DNA from 4 places in the Shewanella sp. SM23 genome. Region 1 is predicted to be linked to each of the others. Evidence: predicted binding sites of a transcription regulator. Region 1 holds the regulator's gene; each other region holds the start of a gene.

Region 1 (5,164 bases):
AATCTGTGACGTCGATGGGGTGTTTTCCGACGGCCGTATTTACTTGAGCAATAGCGGCGAAGAGCTCAAAGCCTTCCATACCCGTGACGGTTATGGCGTGCGCTCACTCCTCACCAGCGGTTTCAACCTCGCCGTGATCACAGGACGTCAATCCAAAATCGTTGAAAACCGTATGACAGCCCTTGGTGTTACCCATATTTACCAAGGCGTAGACAATAAGTTCGAGCCCTATGAAGCATTGCTCGCACTTTATGGTGTCACCCCAGAAGAAGTGGCTTATATCGGTGATGATATTGTCGATCTCCCCGTGATGAATGTCGTCGGTTTAGCGGTCAGTGTTGCTGACGGCCACCCCTATGTACGCCAACACGCCCATTTTGTGACTACGCTCAATGGTGGCCACGGTGCACTGCGTGAACTCACAGATCTGTTACTCCTAAGTCAAAATAAATTCACTTCGGCCCATGGAATGAGTATATGAGTCGTGTGACACTCGCGATTATCGCTTTTTTTGGAACCGCACTAGCGCTTTACTGGCAAGTGCAGAACAAACACAGCGGTGATTCCGATAACAGAGTAAAAGATCAAAATACCCCAGATTTCATCGTTGAAGATCTGCGCAGTGTTGAGTTCAATGAGCAAGGACTAGTGAATAGCCGTGTGACGGCGAAACACATGGAACATTATGATTCAACGAATCAAACTTTCTTTACTCAACCTGTTTATCTTGTTTATCCAGACCAAGGTAAAGCACAATGGCAGCTCAGGGCAGATCAGGGCAAGCTAAACAAGGAAACTGGCAAGGTTGTATTAGAAAATAATGTTATTATCGATGCCATTAGCCCAGAAGAACCGATTCAGACCTTGTCCACCAGTTATCTGGAACTCGATCTCAACACTATGATAATGACCTCTGACCGTACCATTTACGTCACAGGGAAAGATTTTAATATTCAAGGCCAAGGCCTTTATGCCGACCTCAACGCGCAAGAAGTGCAATTGACCAGTCAGGTAGTAGGAACATATGAAGCAAAATAACGTATTACTTGCCAGCCTAATGCTAATTATGAGCATGAGTGCTTTCGCGAAAGTCGGCGACTTAAAGCAAGAAGTCAAAATTAAAGCTGTGAGCCAAACTGCGGATATCAAAAACAACCAGATCATCTTCTTTGGTCCAGTGGAAGTTACCCAAGGCTCAATAAAAATCCAAGCAAATGAACTGCGTGCATTTTCCGCTGAAGGTGAAAATAGCAAAACTTTGGTCGCCACAGGCAACCCTGCTACGTATAGCCAAATATTAGACGATGGCCGTCCTGCATCGGCGAGCGCGAAAGAAATTCGTTACGATATGGCGAGCCGCACCTTAACACTGAAAGGTATGGCGTCATTAGATCAAGCAGGTAGCCAAGTTACAGGCAATTTAATCCGCTATAACATGATTCAACAGAAATTGATGGCCGAGAGTACTGGCAGTGGTGACGATCGCGTGATCACTATTATTCAGCCTGAAAACTATCAAGATGATGCTAAATCAGACGCTCCGGCGGATAAACCTGTAAAAAAGCAGGACTCTAAATGACCCAAATCACCTTAAGAGCACAAAATCTGGCGAAAAGTTACAAGAGTCGCCAAGTGGTTAAAGACGTCAGTCTGACGGTAAAAACCGGTCAAGTCGTTGGCCTACTCGGTCCAAACGGTGCAGGTAAAACCACGACATTTTACATGGTTGTCGGGCTAGTGAAGAGCGATAAGGGACATATCTTTATCGACGATGATGATTTAACCGCAGATCCTATGCATCTGCGTGCCCGCAAAGGCATAGGTTACTTACCGCAAGAAGCCAGTATCTTTCGTAAGCTAACTGTTCATGACAACATCATGGCCGTACTGCAAACTCGTAAAGAACTTAAAAACGAAGAACGAGAAGAAGAACTAGAACATCTGCTCGAAGAGTTTCATATCACCCACATCCGTGACAGCCAAGGCATGTCATTGTCGGGTGGCGAACGTCGCCGCGTCGAAATTGCGCGGGCTTTAGCCGCTAATCCTAAGTTCATTTTGCTCGATGAACCGTTTGCCGGCGTCGATCCTATTTCGGTTATCGACATCAAGAAGATTATCGAACAACTCAAAAGTCGCGGCCTTGGCGTACTGATCACAGACCATAATGTCCGCGAGACATTAGATGTATGTGAACATGCTTATATTGTGAGTCACGGAAACCTTATTGCCGAAGGAACTCCAGCAGAGATCTTAGACAATCAGCAAGTTAGGGCTGTGTACTTAGGTGAACAATTCAGGCTATAGTTAATCGAGCGAAGCCAATGGAGGCAATTTATACCGCCATTGGGCTTCACTCAAGATAATAATAAGCGACCTCATCCAACAATAATAACGTAGGGATCAGCGGTAACATGAAAGCGTCACTCCAGCTCAAACTGGGTCAACAGTTAACCATGACGCCACAATTACAACAGGCCATACGTCTGTTGCAACTGTCGTCATTAGAACTGCAGCAAGAGATCCAGCAAGCATTAGATTCTAATCCCCTTCTCGAGCTGGAAGAGGATCAATTCGACGCCACTAAAACCCCTGTAAACCAAACGCTATCCGATACGGATTTCAGTGAATCTAGCACTCTGCCACCAGAAAAAGACAGCTCCACCATAGACACGGCAGAGTCGCTAACCAAAGAATCCATGCCCGATGAGCTCCCCATGGACACCACATGGGATGAAGTGTTTACCGCCTCCCCAAACTCAGGCCCCGGCGGCAGTCGTGAAGACGATATGCCCTTCCAAGGCGAGACCAGTGAAGGTTTGTACGAACACTTAGAATGGCAAAAAAACCTCACGCCGTTTTCTGAAACCGATTTAGCCATTGCCACCGCCATTATTGATGCCATCGACGATCAAGGCTATCTCACCCAAAGTACTGACGAAATCCTCGAAGCCATGGGCAATTCGGAGGTCGAGCTTGACGAAGTCGAAGCCGTACTCAAGCGCATTCAGCATTTTGATCCCATAGGCGTTGCCGCCCGCGATTTAAGTGAATGCCTGCTAATCCAACTGTCGCATTTCGCCGCTGATACTCCCAACCTAGAAAACGCCCGTATGCTGATCAAAGATCATTTAGATCTGATCGCCGCCCGTGATTTTAGGTTATTGATGCGTAAGACTAAATTAAAAGAAGATGAATTAAGGGATGGTATAGCACTTATCCAAACTCTCAATCCTCGCCCAGGTTTGTTGATCACGCCCAATAATGACGAATACGTTATCCCAGATGTGTCTGTGTCGAAGAAAAATGGCCGCTGGGTCGTTGAGCTTAATCCTGACTGCATGCCAAAAATCAATGTAAATCAACATTATGCTTCTATGGCACGCAGTACCAAAAACCAAGCCGATAGCCAATTTATTCGCGGCCATCTGCAAGAGGCTAAATGGTTTATTAAGAGCTTAGAAAGCCGTAACGACACTTTGCTTAAAGTTGCTAATTGCATAGTGCAATATCAGCAAGGTTTCTTTGAGTACGGTGAAGAAGCCATGAAACCTATGGTGCTTAACGATATTGCCGAAGCGGTAGAAATGCATGAGTCCACCATCTCACGGGTCACAACTCAAAAATACATGCATACCCCTAAGGGACTTTTTGAACTAAAATACTTCTTCTCTAGCCACGTCGGTACTGACGATGGTGGTGAGTGCTCATCCACAGCAATCAGAGCCTTTATAAAGAAACTGGTGGCAGCGGAAAACCAGAAAAAACCATTAAGCGATAGTAAGATGGCTCAACTTCTGGCAGAACAAGGGATCAACGTAGCCCGCAGAACCATTGCGAAGTACCGAGAGGCTATGCTTATTCCACCTTCTAATCAGCGTAAAAGTTTATAACCTACAGTGGATATCGGAGGACGTTTCTATGCAAATAAACCTAAGTGGGCACCATATCGAAATTACCGAATCGTTACGTGCATATGTAGAAGAAAAGTTTTCAAAACTTGAACGCCATTTCGAACAGATCAATAATGTGCACGTTGTGCTCAATGTTGAGAAAATGCAACAGATTGCCGAAGCGAGAATAAACCTCATAGGTGGTGAAGTTTTTGCTACTTCAGAGCATGCTGACATGTATGCCGCTATAGACGCCCTGATTGACAAGCTTGACCGTCAGGTTATTAAACACAAAGAGAAGTTAACAAAACACTAATAATGGAACTTTGTACCATACTGCGGCCGGAGTGCACTACCTGCGCCACTCCGGGCAGCAAGAAAAAGGTACTGGAACTCATCAGCGACTTAGTCGCTGCCCAGTACCCGACCCTCTCATCTCAAGAGATATTCGAAAGCCTAGTGGCGCGCGAAAAGATGGGGAGCACAGGTATAGGTAACGGCATCGCCATTCCACATGGTCGACTAGCCGATATAGATCAGCCCATTGCCATACTAATTAAGTGTGAAGAGCCGATAGCATTTGATGCTATCGATAAGCAACCTGTTGATATTTTATTTGCACTACTGGTGCCTGCAGACCAATGTCAGCAGCACTTAAGTACCTTGTCTTGCATGGCCGAAAAGCTGAGCGACAAGCAAATATTAAAGCAATTACGCAAGACGCATGATGAAACGGAACTCTATCAGGTAATCACTGGATGAAACTGGTCATAGTGTCGGGCCGCTCAGGCTCAGGCAAATCTGTCGCCCTTAGGGTACTCGAAGATCTCGGCTATTATTGTGTCGATAACCTTCCCTTGCCATTGATTGGCAGTTTGCTTGAGCAACTCAAAGGCAGTAACGATCTCGTCGCCATCAGTGTCGACGTGCGTAACATGCCTGAGCAGGATAAGGTCTTAGTGAAACAACTCGCTAGCCTACCTCCAGATACTGAGTTAACGAGCTTCTTCCTTAACTCCAGCGATAAAATTCTGCTTAAGCGTTACAGCGAAACCCGCCGTTTACATCCTTTGTCGAAGAGCCGAGTCTCTTTGCAAGAAGCGATAAAGCTGGAGGGGAAACTGCTCGAGCCTATGTCAAAACTGGTCGATCACTACATAGATACGTCGAATCTGAATATCTATGATTTAAGCGACCAAGTCAGACAAATTCTCCTTGGTAGTGTCGATAAAGAACTCGTGATCAACTTCGAGTCCTTTGGCTTTAAGCAC
Region 2 (5,164 bases), on a different contig from region 1:
CAGTAAGAAGAAGGCCTAATACCCTAATGTTTTAATGCCTTAATGCTGAGCCGTGAAGCACTGTTAACTTGCTTCACGACTAAAGCGACATAAGTGAAAGTCTTAAGCTGCAGCCAATAAAAAAGCCACTCGAAAGTGGCTTTTTTATTGGTACCATTATCCCGTTAGATAACAGAACCCTTCTCACTGTGGGTCACTATATTTGTTGCATTAATATATGCTTTAGCACTCGCCTTCACATCATTTAACACACAGTTGCGACTTTAGGGTACAGGGAGACAAAACTTGTGCTCAAGGCTGCAAACCATCAATAAAAAAATTACCTCAGCGATAAGGCTGAGGTAAACCAAAAACTAGGATGATGGTTTAAAGAGCCAACATTGTTTTAGTTCTCAAACTTCTGTTGGCTGTGATCCAAAACTGCATTAACGCCGACCTGTATACAAAAATTGAAAGGGGTCATTTCCAATAAACGTATAGGACTCAGGTCATTCCGAATCAACTGCCACCATTGTATTCAATTAAGAACAGAGTTCAAGGATGTTATAAAAAAGTGCTTTAGGAACCCCTAAAAAACCATCAACAAATGTACTCATCAACTCAATCTAAAGTATTGATTTTAAACGACCATAAAAGTGCGCGCTCAATTTAAAACCACATAAGACTGCTTTTGAGAACAATGTTTCCTATTTTACTGACGTTTACTGAATAATTCGACATAGGGAGCATCCCAATACGGTGGCGTTCCTATGTGATCTTTGATGAATTCGATAAAAGAACTGACCTTAGGTGCTAAGTGCTTACGACGGGGATAAACCGCCTGCAATGGCAGATGGTGGGTCAATTGCCAATCCTTCAGTAAAGGCACTAATGTCCCTTTGGCAATTTCATCTTCCATCAAATAACTCGCAAGATACACAACGCCAAGACCACTGATTGCAGCAGATTTTAATGCAGGCGCATTATCCACCCTGAAATTACCCGATACGCCAATTTCACAGTAGTCATCACCCTTCTTAAATTGCCACATGCTGTGCTCATGCCACTCGCCTTGATAGACCAAACAATTGTGGTCAACTAACTGCTCAGGTCGAGTTGGCTCGCCATGTTGAGCAATATAGCCAGGCGAAGCAACTAACAGGAATTGGCACTTCATCAGAGGTCTAGCAACCATGCCAAGCGGTAATTGCTCAGACATAGTTAACAGTAAGTCTAAGCCTTCGCTCACGACATCCACTTTATGGTCCAGTAAGCTCACTTGTAGCTCAAGCTCAGGGTGTTTTGCCATAAAAGATGGCAACGCAGGAATGATATGCATCACCCCAAAGGATTGGGAAATTCCCACCTTAAGCACGCCGCGGGTCGCATCATTTAAGTTATGCACGCTGGCTATCGCTTGTTCAGCGTCACGCAGCAGTTCTTCACCTTGCAGATACAGCAAATGCCCTGCTTCAGTCAGACTTAAGCTGCGGGTGGTACGTTGAATTAATTGAACACCAAGTCTATGTTCAAGATCGGCGACTTGTGTACTGACCTTAGACTTAGAGATCCCAAGCCTTCTTGCGGCGGCACTAAAACTACCTGCTCTGGCCACATGAGTAAAAATCGCAATAGGTTCTAACAGTTCTAACATGGAAGTCGCCTTAAGCTGTTTACGACAATGATATTAACTTTCGGTGAGCAGCTATGGTTAGCGTAATCATCGCTTAAAAATAACCATAGCATTGATATCTCGCATTAAAATGATATAACGCAGAGATTTAGACCGAAAAAGTCCACTAAAGTAGGGGGTTATATCTGACTGATATGCCAGCTTTTAATTATATTTTAAGAGTATACCAAATATTCGTCTCTAGACTGTAACATTCCGAACTAAATCGCTGCAAGCCTAGCCTATAAGCCACATCAACTTAGCCATAAGGGTTGTCGCCACGATTAAACCGTAGCCAATAAAAAAGCCCCTAGTCGATAAATTGACTAGGGGCGTAGCATTCAAGTTTGACTCATGCACAAGGAGATAGAAGTTATTGCAGTTAAAACTAAGGGCGATTCGCAAGAGATATTTACAAGAACTATTCACGCGGTTCCTTGGTTGAGTTTTGTGTCAACACATAAGGTGCTAGTTCAGGCACTTCTTGGCGCAATTGATTTTCAAGCACTAACAGATTTTCAAATCGGTCGCACAAACGGTCAGCCTTAGCTTCTAATCCCTTAGATTGGCTCTCAACTTGTTGCTCAATATCTTGGCCTAAATTGTCCATTTTTTTGGAGAAGGCATCCATCTTGGCTTCAAAATTCTCACCGCCACCAGACATGATTTGGCCACCTAAGTTCATCATAATTGCGCCAATTGAATTCTGGACAATTTGTTCCATTTCCTGCTCGAATTCATCGTTAAATGTACTTTGCATCGAGTCTTCAGTCGCCCCTAAATAGAAGCTATCACCATTCTTATAAGCCACTGAATCAACCCGTTTTTGAACGCCAGCCATCATTTCATCAAATTTTGCACCAGCGGCATCACCCATTAAAGGTGTTAAGGCCATACCAACCGCTTTGGAAGCAAGAGATACTGCCTCATTCACCAGTTCAATCACTTCTGGCACTTGAGTCGAAACTTCATCGGCATATTGAGTAACCAATTTTTTCTGCTTGTCGGTTAAGTTAACTTGCTTACCTTCCACAAATAACTTGTCAACTTCGATGCGATACTTTTCTGTGCCCTTCTCGCTCATGACTAATTTTTTAGGCTCAACCATAACATCATAATTTAAGGCGACTTCACAGCGTTCATCTATTTTTGGCTCTGTTTGTGCTTGCGCCAGCTGTACGCTAGATGTTCCTAAAATCACGCCAGATAATGCAAATCCAGTTAATAACTTATTTAATTTCATTTTTGTTCGTCCTTTAATCTGAATAATTCGATAAACCTAAACTACTGAATAGCTTATAGCAGGAGACGTGCCAACTTTATAACAATATGATTATGTTGGATTTTGAAATTAAGCACTAAAAGGCCATTAGCGAAATTCGCTAACATTTAGTCTGATAGTGCTAATAAAAAACGAGAGATAAGACTAGAAAATAGAACGACCGAGACGCTGACTTAGATGCTCAAGCATGGCTGTGCCCGCAAGTGAGTTGCCATTATTATCGAGTTCTGGCGACCATACACAAATCGACAGTTCTCCAGGGATCACGGCAATAATACCTCCGCCGACGCCACTTTTACCTGGCATACCAACACGATAAGCAAACTCACCCGCACCATCGTATAAGCCCGAGGTTGCCAACAGAGCGTTAAGTTGTCGAGTTTGCACTTGAGAGATAAGCTCAGACCCTGTGATACTTTTGCCGCGATTAGCCAAATACAACATGGCCTTAGACAAGTCAGCACAATTCATCTTCAAGGCGCAATAATGAAAATAGGTGCGCAGCACAGTATCAACATCGCCTTGAAAATTACCAAAGGACTTCATCAAATAAGCGATAGCCGCATTGCGCGCACTATGCTGATATTCTGAATCTGCTACTTGTTTATCGAAACACACTTTATCGTTTTGGCTTAGTTGCCTGACTAACTCAAGCATTCTGTGTTTAGGTGCACCTAAACGACTCTGCAATAAGTCAGCAATCACTAACGCGCCAGCATTGATAAATGGGTTGCGTGGCTTGCCACGTTCTAACTCGACTTGTACTAAAGAGTTGAATGAATGGCCCGAAGGTTCTTTGCCAACACGGCTCCAGATTTCGGCTTCTTCATATAAAGTTAACGCTAAGGTTAAGCTGAAAACTTTGGAGATACTTTGAATCGAAAACGGCTCAAGGTAATCGCCCGCACCTAAAGTTTCACCGTCAACAGTCGTGACGGCAATACCTAATTTGCCAGCATCAACGCTGGCCAGTGCGGGGATATAATTTGCAACCTTTCCTTGGCCGAGCAAGGGTCGAACTTTCTCGACCACTTCCTCAAGTAATGCCAACTCGGGCATTAACCCCACCAAATGTCGTACAGTTCGCTAACTTCAACCTGAGATACTTTTTGGGTCGCCCAGAATGCCTTAACTGCAGCAATATCTTCTTCGGTACATTTACCAATCGTTTGGGTGGCTATAATGCCTTCCCATTCGATGTGGCCGCCGCCATGGAAACCTAATTTACGGGTTTCGATCACTTCATCGATGAATTTATCTACAGTTGCATCGATATCGGCTTCAGATACTGATGCATCAAAAGTCCAAGCCATATCGAAACCTAACTCTTGGAATTCATCAACGCGCATTTTCTTACGTAAACGACGGCTACGATTAGTTGCCATAGTGATTTTCCCTTTTGTGTTTAAAATTAGCTAAAATTGAGTTCGTGATTAAGCGATACGCTCAAACATCAGATCCCATACACCGTGACCCAGTCTATGGCCGCGGGCTTCAAACTTTGTCAATGGACGATGATCAGGACGCGGCACCACACTGCCGTCGGCCGACTGGTTTTGATAACCCGGAGCGGCTTGCATCACCTCTAACATATGCTCGCTGTACTCTTCCCAGTCAGTGGCCATATGGAACACACCGCCAATTTTTAGCTTGCGACGAATCAGTTCGGCAAATTCAGCTTGTACGATGCGGCGTTTATGGTGACGTTTTTTATGCCAAGGATCTGGGAAGAACAATTGCACTCGGGCTAATGAACCGTCAGCAATCGCATGTTCTAATACTTCCATGGCATCGTGATGATACACACGTAAATTAGTCACACCAGCAATGGCGGCATCACTGAGGCAAGAGCCTACACCCGGTTTATGTACTTCAATACCAATGAAATTTTGCTCTGGTGCATCTTTAGCCATTTGTACTAAAGAGGCGCCCATGCCAAAGCCAATTTCCAGCACAGTATCAGCTTCACGACCAAAAACGTCGCTTAGTACCAATGGCACTGGGCTGTAATCTAAACCCATTGTTGGCCACTGGCTTTCAATAGCGTGTGCTTGGCCTTTGGTTAGGCGACCTTCTCTCAGGACAAAGCTTCTGATCTTGCGCAGATACTTGCCTTCTTCATTAAATTCAGCGGTAGTGACTTCGCTCATTTTTGCCTCGTCTAGTGGACAACACCATCATAAAAGAAGGGCATTATCCAAAGTTCAACATACAGTGCAAGCACTAATGGG
Region 3 (5,164 bases), on a different contig from region 1:
CACCTCTCAAGCTATTTTGTTCAATGTAACGGACTTCTACTTGACTAGGAGAGATGAGTTCGCCTGGTGCTAAGATTTCGGTTGAGACAACAACGGGGAATAAGATATCCACCCGAACCGAGATATAGATTTGCCAAGGGTAAGCTAAGTCTTGTGTATCGCAGCTGACTTTTAAGGTGTTATTACGGCTAATTTCCCTATCGCTAGCCAGTTCAACTTTCATTGGAGACGAACATTGTGACGGCAGCATTCTTGCGTCAACCATCTGTGGCGAAATATTTACTTTGGCATTTTCTGGAACGGATATTTTTTCTGAAATAAGCGCTTTAGCTAATTCTGAGATTGCCGATACGGTGGGGACAATAGGCTCTGCACTCGCAAAAGCGGGCATGAAGAGGGTGAAAAGACTAAAAAAACAGACTAAATTTACTTTCATAATGAAGAGACTAGCTTGTAACGCCAGAATGCACCTATACTTTTATTAAGTTCGAAGCTGACCACTGTAATAATAATTTGCATCACTGTCAGAAGATTGACTCAGTTTCGACTATGTTTATCGATAGATAAGACGTAAGCAATTAATATGCCTATACTCAACTGAGTTATAGGGCCGAACATAAACAGAACAACAAGGCAGAGTTATGTCGAGTATTCTTGATTCAGTCAACAAACGAACCCAGCTCGTTGGACAAAACCGTTTAGAATTGCTGCTTTTTAAATTAAACGGTCGTCAACGGTTTGGGATTAACGTGTTTAAGGTGAAAGAAGTACTGCAGTGTCCACCACTGACCACTTTGCCTAAACTTAATCCTTATGTGAAGGGTGTTGCTCATATTCGTGGAACAACCATTTCAGTGATTGATTTGAGTGCGGCAACAGGGGGAAAACCTTTAGCAAGCACTGAAAACTGTTTCATCATTATTTCTGAATATAACCGCAGTGTTCAAGGCTTCTTGGTCAGTTCTGTTGAGCGGATAATCAACATGAATTGGGAAGCGATTATGCCTCCGCCGCAAGGTGCTGGCCGTTATTCTTATCTGACAGCTGTGACTGAAATTGAAGGTGAATTAGTTGAAATTCTCGATGTGGAAAAAATCTTAGATGAGATTTCACCGGTTAAAACGGCTATCAGTGAAGAAGCCAATGAAAAACTGACCCTCGACAGAACTCAGCATTACCATATTATGGTTATTGATGATTCTGCCGTGGCGCGTAAACAAATTATTCGTTCACTCGAGTCATTGAATTTACAAATTGATACCGCAAAAGATGGTCGTGAAGCATTAGACAAGCTTAAAGAGATCGCCAAAGAGATGGATAATGTGGCCGATGAGATCCCCCTCATCATCTCTGATATTGAGATGCCTGAAATGGATGGCTACACCCTGACTGCTGAAATCCGAGATGATCCTAAGCTTAAGCATATTAAAGTGGTACTGCATACTTCGTTAAGTGGTGTATTCAATCAGGCAATGGTTCAAAAAGTGGGGGCTAATGACTTTATCGCTAAGTTTAATCCTGACGAACTGGCCGCTGCTGTGAATAAGCATTTAAGTTTGTAATTGCTGTAGGTTAGTACCTAGATACGCTTTACGCTATAATCTCGACTTTATAACATGATGGTTTCGCACTGATTTTGGTGCTTGCTATAGGATTTAGGATGTGAATGTGCCAAATAAATCACTCGCTGAGGCTGAATATAATCAATTTAGGTTGTTCTTAGAGCAACACAGCGGCATCGTACTGGGTGAAAATAAGCAATATCTTGTGCGCAGTCGTCTTGCTCCTTTGATGGGCAAATATAACCTGCCATCCTTATCTGATGTGGTTAAGCATTCGATGAAGCCTACTGAGCGTGCGCTCAGAGCTGAAGTGATCGATGCTATGACGACCAATGAAACCCTTTGGTTCCGTGATCGTTATCCATTTGAGTTGTTGAATAATGTCCTACTACCTGAATACAGTCGTCTGGGGCGTCCGCTTAAAATTTGGTCTGCGGCTTGCTCGTCAGGCCAAGAGCCATACTCATTGGCTATGACTATTCTTGAGTATCAACAGAAGAAGCCTGGTGCCTTGGCTGGTAGTGCTTCTATTCAAGCAACGGATTTATCTCCTTCCATGTTGGAACGTTGCAAAAATGCCGAGTACGATAGTTTGGCATTAGCGCGTGGTTTATCTGAAGAACGTAAGCGTCAGTTTTTTGATGCATTACCTTCAGGCAATATGAAGTTAAAGGACAATGTGAAGCGGTTGGTGAACTTTAGAGCGCATAATTTACTCGAGAGTTATAGTCTGCTTGGCAAGTTCGACATTATCTTTTGCCGCAATGTGCTGATTTATTTTGCACCAGAGGCAAAGGCAAAAATTTTGCGGCAATTCGCTGCCGCTCTCAATCCCAAAGGGATTTTATTTCTCGGTGCATCAGAATCTATCGCTGGTTTAACGGACGAGTTTGATATGGTTCGTTGTAACCCTGGCATTTATTACCAGAAAAAGACTTAACTCAGCCGCTCTAAAGAAAATTACCGACAATTGTCGGTAATTTTTTACCCATCACTTGCTCATCCTTGTTGTTATTCTCAAAATTTTCCTGATGTTGGCACATGAATTGCTTTATTTTCGTGAGAACACGAGGAGGCAATTTTATGGCGATCAATTTTGATAATGCACTGGGTGTGCATCAATACACTCTCGGTATTAGAGCGCAGCGGGCTGAAGTCATTTCAAGCAATATCGCTAACGCAGATACGCCACATTACAAAGCCCGCGATGTTGATTTTTCTGCGGCAATGCAGGCCGCTCGAGGCCAACAGCAGCAGCGAAATAGTCTTGAAATGCAAGAGCCAGATAAGCATTTTGGGCTTGCGGAGTTGACTGGGCAATTTGTTAAGTTCCGTGTGCCAAATCAACCCGATACCGGTGATGGTAATACTGTTGATATCCAACAGGAACAATCGGCATTCATGCAAAATGCACTTGAATATCAAATGTCGCTAGGTTTTTTAGACAGTAAGTTTAGTGGCATGAAGAAAGCGTTGAGAGGGGATTAATCATGAGTTTATTTAGCATATTTGATGTTGCTGGCTCGGGAATGTCTGCTCAATCGGTCAGGCTAAACACCACCGCGAGCAACATAGCCAACGCGGATTCCGTCTCGAGTAGTGTAGATAAGACCTATCGTTCTCGTCATCCCATTTTTGAAGCCGAAATGGCTAAGGCCCAAAGTCAGCAACAAGCCTCTCAAGGTGTAGCTGTAAAAGGCATTGTAGAAAGTGATAAACCACTACTGAAAGAATACTCGCCCGATCATCCAATGGCGGATGCGGACGGCTTTATTTATAAACCGAATGTTAATGTCATGGAAGAAATGGCAGATATGATTTCTGCTTCGCGCTCATATCAAATGAATGTTCAAGTCGCTGAAGCAGCTAAGTCTATGCTGCAACAAACACTTGGGATGGGTAAATAACATGTGTTACTTAGGAGGTAAGCTGTGAGCCTCATTAATCAAATTAACCAAGCGTCGGCGCAGACGGCTCAAAATAAGAGTCAGCCAAATGCCGTTACGACGAATTCATCAACCAGCTCAACGGGTAATCCGTTTCTTGATGGCATACGTTTGCCAAAAGAGTCAATAGTACCGGAAGCAAAAAGCCAGCAGTTAACTCAAGATGACTTTTTCTCGTTATTAAGCCAACAGTTATCGATGCAAGATCCCTTTAAGCCCGTCGACAACGACCAAATGATTGCGCAGATGGCATCATTCTCGACGGTTGATGGTATTACTAAGTTGAATAAGGAAATCGTTAATTTAAACGGTGTTATGACATCAAGCCAAGCATTACAGGCATCAGGACTTGTTGGTCGCAAGGTGTTGATCCCAACTGATACAGGTAACATTTCAGCTGAAAGCCCAACAATAAAAGGTGTGATTAGCACGCCAGCTAAAATTCCTGAAGTTACTGTACGTGTTGAGGATGAGAAAGGCCAAGTTGTGACCACCTTTAAAGTTGATGGCAGTAAGGGGGGCAATGTCGATGTTAACTGGGATGGCCTCGATAAAGATGGAAACCCTGTAACCACAGGTAACTATACGATCAAGGCGAGTGGTTTAGTGGATGGGAAATCCCAAGAATTGCCAGTCTCGACCTATGCTCATGTGACCAGCGTTTCTCTCGGTACGGCCAGTACTGGCGCGATTCTTAACTTGAGAGGCGGTATGGGCATCAAGTTAACCGATGTGTTAGCTGTGTCTGAAACCTAAGTTTGCATAAAAGAATTTTTGCAGTATCCGAATTGAGCGTAAGTTGCTCATAAATGAATTGAGTCAAGTGTAGAGGTGAATTATGTCGTTTAACATTGCATTGAGTGGCATTTCTGCCGCGCAGAAAGATTTAAACACTACGGCGAATAACATTGCTAATGCGAACACCATTGGCTTTAAAGAGTCCCGTGCTGAATTTGCGGATGTTTACGCTAATTCTATTTTTTCAAATGCTAAAACTGCTGTCGGTGGTGGTGTTGCTACGAGTCAAGTGGCACAGCAATTCCATCAAGGTAGCTTACAGTTGACGAATAACTCCCTTGATATGGCGATTAAAGGTGGTGGCTTTTTTGTTACTGCCTCTGAACTGGGTACATTAGACCACTCGTTTACCCGTGCTGGAGCATTTAAGGTCGATAAAAATAATTACATGGTTGATTCTGCTGGTAATTATTTGCAAACTTTCCCAGTGGATAAAGATGGGAACTCAACATCAGTGAGTTTAACGACGGCTAAGCCGGTACAAATACCAGACACTGCAGGTAGCCCTGTAAAGACTGAGAATGTTACTTTACAAATGAACTTAAATGCTAAGGAAAGTGCACTCGACCCCGCGGCATTCGATCCTTTAGATGCAAAAACCTACAATAACGTTACATCAATGACAATTTATGACTCACTCGGTGAGCCACATATTATGACCACTTATTTTGTTAAGCCCAAAGATGGTTCGTACAATGGTGAGAACAATTGGGTGGCTTACTATGCTGTTGATGGAAAACAAGTCGATCTAGCTGGTCCTGCTGGTACTTATCAAACAGATACCACAGGAGATGGTACACCTGATGCAACGGGCACGGCTCAAACTGCTGGTGGTTGGAAAGGCTCTGTCCTCAAGTT
Region 4 (5,164 bases), on a different contig from region 1:
CGATTTACTGCTTTCCCTTGCTAACGAAAAATCGCAATGTCTGAAAGAACTAAAGAATAATGATGATATTCTGGCAAAACACAGTGATAAATCGCTACTCACTCAGCAAGTCGAACTCGTGCATAAAATGGCTGAGATCAAAGACGCATTGACTGAATGCAAAGAATTAAACGAACAAAATGCCAGTTTAATTGAGATGAATTTAGCGAGTTTAAATCGCTTTGCTCAAGCTTTACAAGCCAGCAGAAACGCCTCCAGCCTCACCTATAACGATAAAGGCAAGACCTCGACTATCTCAAGTTTAGGCAATGATTTAAAGGCCTAACAAGCGCATCACTCCCACTTAGCATTCCCTTTTCTAAGCTCTGATTAGATATTAATGTCTTGTACAAAAAGAAAAGCCGCGTAAATACGCGGCTCAATACATGCTGTTGAACATACTCTCAAAAACGCTAGAAATACGTCACTTCCTTCACTCGTTGTGGACGGCTCTGTTGTTGATAAAGCGCCCAAACCTGTGAAAAATCAAGTTCTAACTCAGTGACATAATGCTCGCCTGCGGGATAACTCTTAACGACTCGTGCGCCGCGGATCACGCCAGAAACTGACGCTTTGACATTATCGTCCGTCAACATCCAATCACTGACACTGCTGTTTGCCGTTATTTTCTGCCCATAAACTTGTTCCGCTAATTCACGATAAGCCACAATTTTTGATGCCTGCATAGCCATCAACACTCTTTGTGATTGCTCTTTAGCCGGTTGAGTCGCTAACGGCGCATATCCTATAGCCGTTAACTTAGGAAAACTCGGTGGCGGCACATCTTCCCATTGCACATATCTATCTTTAGCAGCGCAGCCAGTTAGCATTAGCCCCGTGATAAGTAATAAAAGGTAGTGTTTCATTTTCCATCTCCTAAGACACGCACTTCATTCATGCCTGGACTCGCCTGACGATATAAGATGCCATTTTGTGACACAATTTGCTCCGAAGGCTGCATGTAGTTTGCCAACTCTTTTTGAGTCACAAAAGTTTGAGATGCCGATACCACGCGATTGTTACTAATGTTCACAATCCGAGTATTGATCGCCATACCATTGGTTACTACGCTCATAGTCGAAACGACAAGATGCTCAACAGGAAGATCTTTCGACAATTTTTGCCAATCTCGCGTCAAAATAAAATCCCCGTCAGATGTGACTCTCAAGCCATCAGCTAAGTTTAAATCCACCACATTAAACTGAAAGCTATGGAGCGACGTCATTAATCCTTGCTGTAACTGTTGCGCTAACGCATTAGTGCCATTCAAATCACCCACTAATACTGGTGTTGCAACTACGATAGGTTGATCAGAACGCAAAGCATCATTTTGCTTAACAAGCTCAGTCACTATTCGCTGTGCTAAATGGTTAATCACTGCCGTTGGCGGCAACCCATTGCCATCCACTAAACTCGGTTTGGGCGGCGTAACCGGTTTAGCTACACATCCACCTAACATTATCAATGTTAAGGGAATAATCACACGCTTTAGCATTGGATTTACCTCATCTATGGGTGCATTGGCAGTCAAGTGACTCACTTTCTAAGCTTCAAATTTTTAATGAGTAACAAAAACCAGCAATCTTTGGACCAATATTAACCTCAGTCCGACAATATTCTTCTATTACGCAGTATATCGACTGTAACAATGGAAACTTTATCAAAAGTTCTCATACTCAGGCACGAAATTTGCTTTATTGACATATTAGATTAAGAGTCAGAAAACTGGCTCGATTGGTAATATCGCCATTAGCTTAGCGATAAGGATTGAATTGATGCACATACCAGGTTCAGCTTCGCTCATCATTTTGAGCCTTTTACTACTTTCTTTGCCCACCAGAGCCGAATGGATAGAAGCCAGCGGAGAAGCAACTATTATCAATGGTAATACAGCTCAAGCAAGGGAAGAAGCAATTAATCAAGCAGTTAGCTATGCGACATTAAGCACAGGTATTCAAATCTCCAGTGAGCAACAAACCTCTAATGGTAACCTCACACAAAATAACTTTGCGATAAATCGCAACGCCCAAGCCATAAACATTCAACTCGTTAGTGAACAAATTCAGGGAAATAAAATATATGTATCCCTACGCCTCGATCTAAATGATGATCCAACACAACAGTGTCCTAATGGCCAATTAAAGGCCGCTATTTTAATACCTCAAACACAAATAAAAGATCGTTCTCAGCTTAGATATGGACAACTTTCAGGCTTTGAAGAGGTCATTTCAGAGGCGTTAGGGAACACTATAGAAGATTACTCTTCAACTGGCTTTAGTCACATCCATGCTAACGAGCGACTCGATATTGAACAAGACCTAGTGGATATTCGCGGTTATCGACTCCCAAGCTGGCTCAGTGAAATTACCGACAGCCAATATATTCTTCAACCGCAGATCATTGATATATCGATAGAGCCTGTACAACCCACCTTCTTAGGATTTTGGGATGAAGCTCCGCTAAGGCAATTTCAATTCAAACTCAGCCTCTATCATGGGATCAGTGGCGAAGAGGTCTGGAGCAAAAGCTACAGCACATCAGCCCCATGGGAATTTGAAGAACAGGCTATCATTGCTCCCAACAGTAATAGATTCTGGCGTTCCTCCTATGGAAAAAGTATTACTCAATTAATATTGCAAGCTACCCGAGATTTAGACAGCACACTTAATTGCAGGCCATTACTTGGCCAAGTCGTTAGCCGACAAGCAGACAGGATTATATTAAATCTAGGCCGTAAACATGGCATTCGTGTCGGTGATAAATTCCAAGTAGTATTACAACAAAACTTACCCGATAGACTCAATGAAATGCGCGCCGTCGCGACCAAAAGTCGTGCAACGGTAAAAATTGAGCAAGTAAGCGAAGAAAGCGCCACCGCAGTACTTGTAGACCAAAATGCCGCCTACAATGTACAGATAAACGACATAGCGCTTAAGATTTAAGCAACTAAATCATAAGCCTTTTAATCAAAGATAAAACCAGTATAATCACTGTCGTCTCTTCATAGCTCAACAGGATAGAGCAGCCGCCTCCTAAGCGGCCGATCGGGGTTCGAGTCCCTGTGGAGAGACCATAAGTCACTTTTTATATATAAAATTCAGTAATTTACGAAAAGCAAAAAATCCTGTGCCGCCTATGTGCCGCCATAGGAATGACGTTTTTTAGAATTTTTTTTCGTAACATTTTCAAAAATCCCCGTTTTGCCCTGTTCATCTCAGTTATAGACTTTTCGCTTCATTTCTAATAGTTTTCTTATAGCCATAAAACTAGAAAATGGACATTTAACGAATGGAATCTTTCGACCTCAAACACCATGAAAAAAAAGATAACTGTGAAAAGGTCAAGAAAAATGAAACCTCAGGCATCCTCTACCAAGAACAAAATCCAAACCTAGATTTACTTGGTAAATTTGTAGTTTCAATCGCCAACTATGATTGGCTGGAGGAATTGTATAAACGCTACATTTCCGACGGCCCTGAACCTAGCATAGACACCTACTCGGAAAAATTAATTGATGTTCTATCTGGTGTTGAAAACATTCTCATCGAAATAGAACAAATTAATGAGTACATTGCATCACAATATTTCTCAACTCTTGAAGAAGCACCTATCGTCAAACTAGAGCATGATCAAAGTAAAATATTACATTTCGAATCGGCCGAAACATTGGCTGAAGCATTTAGTAATTTTGAAAACATTAGTGACTTTGTTGAAGTCTTTTCAATGATTCCAACTGATGCAGCCGATCTCCTTCAAGCAGCACTTTCGTGTGAAATGGCAGGCCATCTAAAATCAGCAAAAATCTTAAAAAGAGAATTTACTCATCGAATGTTCCACAAAGGCAATGAACTTTACCTATTGATAATGATGAGTCTAACTGAAGCAATTGGCCGTAAAAACATGGTCAAACAAGCAGGGAAAAATGGGAACGATTCTAAACATAAAATTAATAGATTAGTTAAGCAGCAAGCGATTGAACTCTACTTACAAGGGAGTTATCACAACCCCCGCCACGCAGCAAAAGTGTTACTCCCCTCAGTAACAAAAATTGCGTCAAATCTCGGCTCAAATCTAGAGTGGAAAAATAACGGTTTTGAACGTCTTTATGGCTGGCTACGAGCAGCTAACACAACACAAAGCATGTAGTTCTCGCTGCGAGAGATTATGTTTTCGCTGCGAGCAATATAGTTCTCGCAGCTAGCACCGCATACACCCTAACCCCTCACGATTATCTTAACTCCTGACAAATCTACTTTAATCAGGAGTTACCATGAACGATCTATTACTCAGCCCGACCGAGGTCGCCGAATTTCTCGGCGTCACCATCGGCACCCTATCCGTTTGGCGTTGCACTGGCCGCTATCCTTTACGCTTCGTTAAAATTGGCCGCAGCGTTAAGTACCGCCAAAGTGATGTTGAATCCTTCATTAACGGGAGGGTTTATGATCACACTCTATAAATTTGCCCTAGCTATTTGCATCATCATTCAATTAGCGGTGATCGACCATAACCTTCAAGTAAATTTGAAGTCCATTAGGTTACATAACGAGTCTAAGTACCCGTTAACGGGTACACAGGCCAAAACCGAGGAACCGAACCCGTTAACGAACACCGAACCCGTTAACGGGGACAACCAAGACGTCCCGCAATTAAAGCCTAGTGAACCATTACATAACGGGGAGGCTAAATCATGATGACCTCCCCTACTTTATGCATGCCCAAGCTCACCGATGAACAACAGGAGTTCGCCCAATGGCTCTTACAGGGCAATAGCCTTTTCCTGTGCTCAGAAATTTGCAGCGACTTTGGCAAAGTTGACGGTATTGAAACCTTTAACGGCCACTTTCAAAAACGCACGCTATTTAGATTAAAGCGTGAAGGACTACTCACTGAAACCACGATTTTTGAGATGGGCATTCGTTGGCAAAAGCTATCGCTTAACGAGCGAGGTAAGCAATTACTGACTAACAGCGAGGTAAAAGCACATGCTTAATGTTCATGAACACGATAAGCAATGGCTAGACAGTAAACTCTACGGCCTGCCCTCACCTCATCGTATAGCGATTATGCGGCAATATCGTAGCAAGCCAAACCGCCGCGAGGCCAATTTGAGCGTGCTACACCT

The links. The regulator sigma-54, encoded in region 1, starts transcription at its own class of promoters, with help from an activator protein. The targets are predictions, from matches to a motif close to GTTGGCACGNNNNTNGNNT.
Region 2: L5L98_RS16300 (YggN family protein) is a predicted target of sigma-54. The motif match lies at 2,951-2,969, and genes of this name have one in related genera.
Region 3: flgB (flagellar basal body rod protein FlgB) is a predicted target of sigma-54. The motif match lies at 2,596-2,614, and genes of this name have one in related genera.
Region 4: L5L98_RS06325 (flagellar assembly protein FlgT) is a predicted target of sigma-54. The motif match lies at 1,716-1,734, and genes of this name have one in related genera.

The regions. Positions count from the first base shown of each region.
Region 1 covers NZ_JAKKRM010000019.1:79,452-84,615, forward strand. Annotated here, with positions in the region: gene kdsC (3-deoxy-manno-octulosonate-8-phosphatase KdsC) at 1-481, shown strand, start outside; gene lptC (LPS export ABC transporter periplasmic protein LptC) at 478-1,038, shown strand; gene lptA (lipopolysaccharide transport periplasmic protein LptA) at 1,025-1,579, shown strand; gene lptB (LPS export ABC transporter ATP-binding protein) at 1,576-2,307, shown strand; gene L5L98_RS18900 (RNA polymerase factor sigma-54) at 2,415-3,893, shown strand; gene hpf (ribosome hibernation promoting factor) at 3,922-4,209, shown strand; gene ptsN (PTS IIA-like nitrogen regulatory protein PtsN) at 4,212-4,655, shown strand; gene rapZ (RNase adapter RapZ) at 4,652-5,164, shown strand, end outside.
Region 2 covers NZ_JAKKRM010000014.1:86,099-91,262, forward strand. Annotated here, with positions in the region: gene L5L98_RS16290 (DUF885 domain-containing protein) at 1-19, shown strand, start outside; gene L5L98_RS16295 (LysR family transcriptional regulator) at 692-1,633, opposite strand; gene L5L98_RS16300 (YggN family protein) at 2,073-2,894, opposite strand; gene glsB (glutaminase B) at 3,078-3,992, opposite strand; gene L5L98_RS16310 (YggL family protein) at 3,992-4,318, opposite strand; gene trmB (tRNA (guanosine(46)-N7)-methyltransferase TrmB) at 4,367-5,083, opposite strand.
Region 3 covers NZ_JAKKRM010000003.1:342,165-347,328, reverse strand. Annotated here, with positions in the region: gene flgA (flagellar basal body P-ring formation chaperone FlgA) at 1-436, opposite strand, end outside; gene L5L98_RS06295 (chemotaxis protein CheV) at 642-1,562, shown strand; gene L5L98_RS06290 (CheR family methyltransferase) at 1,663-2,502, shown strand; gene flgB (flagellar basal body rod protein FlgB) at 2,646-3,050, shown strand; gene flgC (flagellar basal body rod protein FlgC) at 3,053-3,469, shown strand; gene flgD (flagellar hook assembly protein FlgD) at 3,494-4,264, shown strand; gene flgE (flagellar hook protein FlgE) at 4,347-5,164, shown strand, end outside.
Region 4 covers NZ_JAKKRM010000003.1:348,103-353,266, forward strand. Annotated here, with positions in the region: gene L5L98_RS06310 (flagella synthesis protein FlgN) at 1-325, shown strand, start outside; gene L5L98_RS06315 (LPP20 family lipoprotein) at 453-905, opposite strand; gene L5L98_RS06320 (FlgO family outer membrane protein) at 902-1,534, opposite strand; gene L5L98_RS06325 (flagellar assembly protein FlgT) at 1,815-2,981, shown strand; tRNA gene L5L98_RS06330 (tRNA-Arg) at 3,037-3,112, shown strand; gene L5L98_RS06335 (hypothetical protein) at 3,328-4,185, shown strand; gene L5L98_RS06340 (helix-turn-helix transcriptional regulator) at 4,310-4,498, shown strand; gene L5L98_RS06345 (hypothetical protein) at 4,730-5,032, shown strand; gene L5L98_RS06350 (replication endonuclease) at 5,025-5,164, shown strand, end outside.